Regions from separate parts of the Neobacillus sp. B24 genome, predicted to be linked through region 2. Evidence: predicted binding sites of a transcription regulator. Region 2 holds the regulator's gene; the other holds the start of a gene.

Region 1 (4,431 bases), 1.7 Mb from region 2:
TCTCATCTAATAAAATGATGCTATAAGGATTGCGGCGGACTTTTTCGGTTAATTGTCCTGCTTCTTCGTGGCCGACATAGCCTGGAGGTGAGCCAATCAATTTAGACACGCTGTGTTTTTCCATATATTCGCTCATATCTAGGCGAATCATCGACTCTTTTGTACCAAACAGTTCCTCTGCAAGTGTCTTCGTTAATTCTGTCTTACCAACACCGGTCGGACCAACAAACAGGAAGGATCCGATTGGGCGGTTTTTTGGTTTTAACCCCGCACGACTGCGACGGATTGCTTTTGCCACCTTGGCCACGGCTTTCTCTTGACCAATTACCTTTTTATTCAGGTTTTCTTCCAAGTGTTTCATTTTAAGCTGCTCATCTTCTTGCAGTTTGCCGACAGGAATACCTGTTTTTTGTTCAATAATCTCCTGAATGAGTGAAACAGTAACAATCGGTCTTTCGGCAGTTGATGCATTGTTTAATGATTTTTCAAGGTGTACTTCCTCATCACGAAGCTTTGCAGCCAGTTCATACTGCTCGCTTTTTAGGGCAGCCTCTTTTTCAGAAGCTATTTCCTTTAGACGAGTTTCAATTTGATCATTGGTCTTGTAGTCGGTAGCTAAATTTAATTTTGAACCCGCTTCATCCAGCAGATCAATCGCTTTATCGGGCAGAAAACGGTCTTGAATGTACCGCTGTGACAAGTTTACACATGCGCTGATAGCTTCATCTGAATAAACAACCTGATGGTAATCTTCATATTTCTTTTGAATTCCCTTCAAGATTGCAAGTGCAGCATCCATATCAGGTTCTTGAACCTGTACAGGCTGGAAGCGGCGTTCGAGTGCCGAATCCTTTTCGATTTGGCGATATTCCTTAAGGGTTGTGGCACCAACTACTTGAAGTTCGCCGCGGGCAAGCGCAGGCTTTAGAATATTCCCTGCATCCATTGAGCCTTCTGCTGAACCAGCCCCAACAAGCAGATGAATTTCGTCAATAAACAGGATGACGTTTTTACGTTCCTGTAATTCGGAAATCAATTGTTTCATTCTTTCCTCAAATTGGCCGCGAATACCGGTATTGGCTACGAGTGAGGCGACATCAAGAAGATAAACCTCTCTATTCAGCAGCTTTCCTGGCACATCACCCTCGGCAATTTTTAATGCCAGCCCCTCGACAATTGCTGTTTTCCCGACACCGGGTTCACCGATTAACACCGGATTATTTTTATTGCGGCGATTTAAAATTTCTATGACTCGTTTCACTTCTTCATCGCGGCCAATGACTGGGTCGATTAACCCGGCTTTGGCCATTTGGGTCAAGTTGCGGCCGAATTGGTCGATGAACCCGCCATGACCAGAGTTTGAATATTGTTGTTGCTGTGTAAAGGGTGCTTTTCCTGTTTGATCAAAAGAAGCATTTTTATTTGCAAACAAATCCTCGAAGTTGAAACCTTGAAATGGGTTCATATTCATTCCAAAGCTTGTTCCTAGTGCTTGTTTTTCTACTGAATAGCATTCATGGCAGAGGATTAAATCCGTACGTTGTCCATTAACATTCATTGATAGTTTTATATTGCCTTGATTTTGATTGCATCGTTGACAAAGCATAAATGAAAACCTCCTTGTTTTTTACTTTGACTTTGACTAACTTTGACCTTATGAGCATAGTATACTCTGACCTTCTTTGACTTTCAAGCCTTTTGCATGTAGAAATACTTTCCTTGACTGGTAAATGCTCGTCATTGTTTGTCCCTTTGCTCATATATTGATGATAAGGGGGAGATGATGTGAAAAAAAGCTGGAGTCAAGCCTTTCAAATTGCAGCGGTCTATGTTGGCACCGTTGTCGGGGCAGGATTTGCCACGGGAAAAGAAATCGTTGAATTTTTTTCGCGATTTGGTTTCTTTGGCTTCATTAGCATATTAATGAGCGGTTACATGTTTGTCATGATTGGTTCCAAATTGATGAGAATGGCCGCACAAATAAATGCAAAATCATATCAGGAATTTAATGAATACTTATTTGGAAAATGGGCTGGAAATGTCATAAATACGTTCATGTTGTTTATGCTGCTTGGGGTCAGTGCGGTTATGCTGTCCGGGGCCGGAGCGGTGTTCGAGGAGCAGCTTGGATTGCCGAAAAATGTAGGGGTATTCCTGACGATCTTCCTTTCCTTCATAGTGATGCTTGTTGGAACAAAAGGGCTTTTTGCCGTAAATACATTCGTTGTCCCGTTAATGATTGCTTTTAGTCTGATATTAATGTTTCTATCAGTCAAAATGCCGAACTTTTTGGAGCAATTTTTGTATATTCCTCATGCAAACGATGGTTGGAAAAGTGTCATCGCACCGTTCTCTTATGCGGCTCTTAATTTGGGACTGGCACAGGCTGTTTTGGTTCCAATTGCAACCGAGGTTAATGATGATTGGACGATTAAATGGGGGGGGATAATCGGCGGTCTGGCTCTGACGCTCATTCTGCTAGCCAGTCATTTTACTTTGATTATGCTGCCCAACCTTGAGTTATATGAAATACCGATGGCGATTATTATGAAGAACCTGGCTCCATTTTTTTACTGGTTTTTTGTTCTCATTATTTATGGGGAAATCTTCACATCGGTTATAGGCAATGTTTTTGGTCTTGATAGACAACTGAAGCAGTTTTGGCCATTGCCAACGGTTATTACGGTGACGGCAATCTTTGTTGTATCCTACTTAATAAGTTTGGTGAATTACAGCACATTACTTTCTTACTTATACCCATTATTTGGCTATATTTGTATGAGCTTTTTTATTTTACTTTGGATGAAACCCTTCACGCCCGGAGATAAAATAAAATAAGCAGCTGCTCTGAAGAGACACTGCTGCTTACCTAAATGGAGCGATAACAAAAATCATCAGATCAAAAATAATATGGGAAACAATGGCCAGCGGCATACTTTTCTTCCAATAATAAAGAGTCCCCCATACCAACCCTGACACAAGCGCGGCCAAAACTAATAGGAATGAACCGGAATAAATATGAACGGTGGCATAAAGAAGAGCTGCTGCTGCAATACTAACGGCAGGCTTGAAATAGTTCATTAATTTTTTTTGAATAAATCCGCGCCAGAACAGCTCTTCTCCCGGTGCCGCTACCAGAATAAGTGCGATATAGTGCCAAAATAAATGTGGGGCAAACCATTTATATAGACGATTAATGTCCTTTTGATGCGGTATGTTGAAAAGTTCAAAGCCTTTTATCCCTAGCCAAAAAAGGAAATATAGCAGGAAACCGGATATAGCTCCAATCAGGATATATTGACCAAAGGATGCTTCATCATCTACATCTCCCTGGAATTTGGAATATGCGATTAACGCAAGGATTGAACCAGTAAAGATATACCAAAATATTGCCCTATCGTGAAAGGAAAAGTAGATGAGAGCATGTGCGCATACCACCCCGAGTATCAGGCGGTAGTCTTTTACCAGGTTTTTCATGAGTTAACTCCTTTAAAAATATATAGCTAAAAAGGAAAAGAATACAATCTTCATTTTATCCAATTCCATCATAAGAATATCTAGTTTTGAAAAAAATAATCTCGAGAAAGGAGTGAAGGACATGACCAGGTCGAAAAGTCAAAAAGAGCGGCAATGGACTGTCAGGAAACAAGATCAAAATCCGCATGGTAAAGTGAAATCATTGAAACAGTTAGCGAAAGAAACGGATCAGGGCGAATAAATGAAAGAAAAGGCAGCGGAAAGCCTGCCTTTTCTTTCAGTCTATTAAACGCTTTCTTTTATGACCTTATAGTTTTTATGATTGACGACTGTCCGCTGATCCAGTTCCAAATCACGATAATTGTCCATATATGTCAGATCGACGATAACCGAATTTTCATTTACCTTTTCCACAATTCCTTGCAGTCCGCCGCGGAATTCGATGACATTTCCTACCTCTGCTTTTTTCAATCAGCCTCTCTCCTTTAGCTAGTAAACTAATAAAAAACTATTTAAGTAACAGTTTGCACTACTTTTCCAAATTCGTAAAGGATTTTATTTGACAATTTTGTTAACTTACTATCATTATATGAATACTGTCAAATAAAAGTAATGAAACCGCATACAAAAATAGAATTAAAAAGTTGACGTCTGAAATAACAAATACTTAAATAGTAAATGTAAAGGTGGTTACGGATATGATTGAAGAACACATTACTGAAATATTAGACAAGTTAATGACAGGCGAGCTTTCGGAATATTATGTACCGAAGGAAAATTTTATGGATTTTCGACAGGTCCTTGTTAAAAGAGAGGACTTTAAACATTTTCGCGGAATTGCCCAGCGTGATGGCAACGTTTTGTATCAGTATTTAGCAGAACCGCGAAGTTAACGCAAGAAACCCGAAAAGGGTTTCTTCTTTTTAATTTTGAAAAATGGTAATTTTTGATAAA
Region 2 (4,431 bases):
ACATCTGATAAACATCTTGCAGCTTCTTTTGATTCAATGATCCGGCAATTGGTTAAAACCCCTAAGGAACGAAACACTCTATCTTCTAATTGTATGTTAGAAGTTTTCCGTAATGCTTCCCGCGCCGACCTTTCTTGTGAAATGATCTGGCTGACAACCCCCATTAAGTCGCGGCAGATATCCTCTTCCGCCTTTCCGAGTGTAATCTGGTTGGAAATTTGAAAAATGTTCCCCAGCGCTTCACTTCCTTCACCATAAATTCCTCGTACGACGAACCCCAATTGATTTATCGCAGGAATAATCCGGCTGATTTGCTGCGTTAATATTAACCCCGGCAAGTGCATCATTAACGATGCCCGGAGTCCGGTTCCAACGTTAGTAGGACAACTTGTCAGGTAACCCAGTTTTTCATCAAATGCATATTGGAGATGCTGTTCAATCCAGTCATCAATCTCATTGGCCGCTTCCAAGGCTTGCGCCAATTGCAAGCCAGGAAACAAGCACTGGATCCGAATATGATCTTCTTCATTAATCATTATACTGACTTCTTCGTTTTCCGATAATAAAACGGCCCCATGTGGTGAGTCCTCTGACAAATTTGGGCTAATTAGGTGTTTCTCCACTAATACCCGCTTTTGCAGCGGCTGCATTTCATCGATTTTCAACAGTTCCAGTTTCCCGAACTTTGGCAGTGTTCCCTTTTGAAGCAGATTTTCCATATCTGAAATGATCTGTTTTGCTTCCTCATGAGAAAAAAGTGTCGGGAAGTTATAGGCCTCCAGATTCCGCGCCAAGCGAATCCGCGAGCTTAGGACAATATCGGAATCGGGTCCTTCCTCACTCATCCAGGAGCTGACCGCCTGATTTAAAAAACGTTCGAGCGACATCGCTACTCCCCTCCCTCAAGGCTACCTGTCAACCTTTTTTCAAGTTGGCGAATTTCATCGCGAATTCGTGCCGCCTGCTCGAACTCTTCGCGGATGATTGATTCTCTTAAGTTATGTTTCAGTTCCTCAATTTGCTTACGAAGGTGGATACTGCCGCCAATTCGCTTTGGTATTTTTCCATTATGAGTCCAGTTACCGCCGTGAAGGCGCCTTAGTACCGGTTTTAGCTGGTCTTGAAAGGTTTCATAGCAATGAGCACAGCCAAACCGGCCCACTTTTAAAAATTGCGGAAAGGTCATCGAACAATGATGACACTGCAGGATTTCCTCCTGATGGAACGGACTTTTACTAGGCTGTTGAAACGTTGGGTCAATGTTTAGTAAACCGGCTAATAGATTATTAAAGGAAAAGCCCGATTCCCCATTAAACATAAACATTTCACCTTTTTCCTGGGCGCATTTTTCACACAGGTGCACTTCTGTTTTTTCACCGTTAATAATTTTTGTAAAATGAAGCGCTGCAGGCCGTTGGTTGCATTCCTGGCAATTCATTTTCCTCACCTCTGTAAAGGGCATGTGGTTTTGCAGCTGATTATTTAGATACTCGACCAGACATACCCCGGATACTTATTTAGCTAATATGAAATTATAAAATTTTATAATTTCCTAACGCATAAATTCAACTACGCCTCTGTCTTCGTCCTAACGGACTGGCCAATCGGCAAGTTTTCATTTATATTTCAAAGATGTTAACATTGCTTTTAGCATTCTTGCCCGCAATTCATCCCGGTATGGGAGGTCAATATAGAGCACGGAGCGATCAATAACAGACAGCATGATTTTGGCTTCCCGTTTTGTGATGATTTCTTCCTGGACAAGACGAGTGATTACATCCTCCGCACTTGCCTGTGCCACTCGACCGTGAATAAGCGATAGTAAGTGATCGATTAAATCGGCTGAATCATGTGATTCTACTTTTATAATCCGGATATAGCCGCCTCCGCCCCGTTTGCTTTCAACGAGATATCCGCGTTCAATTGTAAAGCGAGTGTTGATTACATAATTAATCTGCGAAGGAACACATTGAAATTTATCAGCCACTTCACTGCGTTTAATTTCAACGATATCCTCTTCACTCATTTCTAAGACTTGTTTCAAGTATTTCTCGATAATATCGGAGATGTTTCTCATTCCGGCTGCGCACCCCCTGTCATCATCTGACTTTGACTATATTTGACATTAATTATACTCAAATTCATGGTGAGATGCAACGATTCACTACTTTATGATTTTCTCCAAATCTTGCGGTTACGAAACGTGGGGATAGTGGGAAAAAACTACTATTTCGTTTAGGATTGGGCACAAAATAATGAATTGAGGGGGGACAAAATGAAAACAATTGGTATATTCCTCAAATATGAGGTGATTGGCGAAGGTGAAGAGGGAAAACATCGGGTATTCTTCATGAATCGGTTCTATTTGCGTATTTCGGGAGCATAAACGGCTGGGTTACTGCTCCAATAGACTCTATTGGCGTAATTTACATGTGGAAATTAGGTGATTTTGTTCAATAAAAATAGACTTAAAAAATTATATCCGCGGTTTTTCTCCGGATATCCGCGAAAAACAAAATATATCCGCGTTAATTTGATTTTTTCCGCGAAAAAACAAATATATCTGCGAAAATCCCAATATATCCGCGAAACTCCTTTTTTCAAAGCCAATTACCTTTTTTAAAAGGACACAAAAAAGACAACCATTTTTTCAGGTTGTCTTTTGTTTGCCCGGCAACGTCCTACTCTCACAGGGGCGCTTGCCCCAACTACCATCGGCGCTGAGAAGCTTAACTTCCGTGTTCGGTATGGGAACGGGTGTGACCTTCTCGCCATAGTTGCCAAACTATTCTTTTGAGGTTTCATTCCCTCAAAACTAGATAATGCAGAAGAAGTTTCAGTAAACCGAATAATCATTTTGACTTGGTTAAGTCCTCGATCGATTAGTATCAGTCAGCTCCACATGTCACCATGCTTCCACCTCTGACCTATCAACCTGATCATCTTTCAGGGATCTTACTAGCTTGACGCTATGGGAAATCTCATCTTGAGGGGGGCTTCATGCTTAGATGCTTTCAGCACTTATCCCGTCCGCACATAGCTACCCAGCGATGCCTTTGGCAAGACAACTGGTACACCAGCGGTGCGTCCATCCCGGTCCTCTCGTACTAAGGACAGCTCCTCTCAAATTTCCTGCGCCCACGACGGATAGGGACCGAACTGTCTCACGACGTTCTGAACCCAGCTCGCGTACCGCTTTAATGGGCGAACAGCCCAACCCTTGGGACCGACTACAGCCCCAGGATGCGATGAGCCGACATCGAGGTGCCAAACCTCCCCGTCGATGTGGACTCTTGGGGGAGATAAGCCTGTTATCCCCGGGGTAGCTTTTATCCGTTGAGCGATGGCCCTTCCATGCGGAACCACCGGATCACTAAGCCCGACTTTCGTCCCTGCTCGACTTGTAGGTCTCGCAGTCAAGCTCCCTTGTGCCTTTACACTCTACGAATGATTTCCAACCATTCTGAGGGAACCTTTGGGCGCCTCCGTTACTCTTTGGGAGGCGACCGCCCCAGTCAAACTGCCCACCTGACACTGTCTCCCACCCCGATAAGGGGTGCGGGTTAGAATTTCAATACAGCCAGGGTAGTATCCCACCGACGCCTCCACCGAAGCTGGCGCTCCGGTTTCTCAGGCTCCTACCTATCCTGTACAAGCTGTACCAAAATTCAATATCAGGCTACAGTAAAGCTCCACGGGGTCTTTCCGTCCTGTCGCGGGTAACCTGCATCTTCACAGGTACTATAATTTCACCGAGTCTCTCGTTGAGACAGTGCCCAGATCGTTACGCCTTTCGTGCGGGTCGGAACTTACCCGACAAGGAATTTCGCTACCTTAGGACCGTTATAGTTACGGCCGCCGTTTACTGGGGCTTCGATTCAGAGCTTCGCTTTTAAGGCTAACCCCTCCTCTTAACCTTCCAGCACCGGGCAGGCGTCAGCCCCTATACTTCGCCTTGCGGCTTCGCAGAGACCTGTGTTTTTGCTAAACAGTCGCCTGGGCCTATTCACTGCGGCTCATCACAGCTATTCACCGTAATGAGCACCCCTTCTCCCGAAGTTACGGGGTCATTTTGCCGAGTTCCTTAACGAGAGTTCTCTCGCTCACCTTAGGATTCTCTCCTCGCCTACCTGTGTCGGTTTGCGGTACGGGCACCTAATATCATCGCTAGAGGCTTTTCTTGGCAGTGTGGAATCAGGAACTTCGGTACTATATTTCCCTCGGCATCACAGCTCAGCCTTTGTGAGAAGCGGATTTTCCTGCTTCTCAGCCTAACTGCTTACACGCGCATAACCAGCAGCGCGCTTACCCTATCCTCCTGCGTCCCCCCATCACTCAAACGATAAAGAGGTGGTACAGGAATATCAACCTGTTGTCCATCGCCTACGCCTTTCGGCCTCGGCTTAGGTCCCGACTAACCCTGAGCGGACG

What was found. Region 2 encodes CtsR, which represses protease genes until heat stress. Its sites were predicted from a motif close to ATGGTCAATAAAGGTCAAACA; they were not measured.
Region 1: a site for CtsR is predicted at 1,670-1,690, ahead of ACZ43M_RS09120 (ATP-dependent Clp protease ATP-binding subunit). Genes of this name have one in related genera too.

Annotation. Positions count from the first base shown of each region.
Region 1 is NZ_AP035777.1:1,823,753-1,828,183, forward strand. It holds gene ACZ43M_RS09120 (ATP-dependent Clp protease ATP-binding subunit) at 1-1,606, opposite strand, end outside; gene ACZ43M_RS09125 (YkvI family membrane protein) at 1,786-2,838, shown strand; gene ACZ43M_RS09130 (lysostaphin resistance A-like protein) at 2,866-3,477, opposite strand; gene ACZ43M_RS09135 (DUF6254 family protein) at 3,599-3,718, shown strand; gene ACZ43M_RS09140 (YkvS family protein) at 3,763-3,948, opposite strand; gene ACZ43M_RS09145 (hypothetical protein) at 4,176-4,370, shown strand.
Region 2 is NZ_AP035777.1:95,848-100,278, reverse strand. It holds gene ACZ43M_RS00525 (protein arginine kinase) at 1-887, opposite strand, end outside; gene ACZ43M_RS00520 (UvrB/UvrC motif-containing protein) at 890-1,438, opposite strand; gene ACZ43M_RS00515 (CtsR family transcriptional regulator) at 1,616-2,077, opposite strand; rRNA gene rrf (5S ribosomal RNA) at 2,669-2,785, opposite strand; rRNA gene ACZ43M_RS00505 (23S ribosomal RNA) at 2,863-4,431, opposite strand, start outside.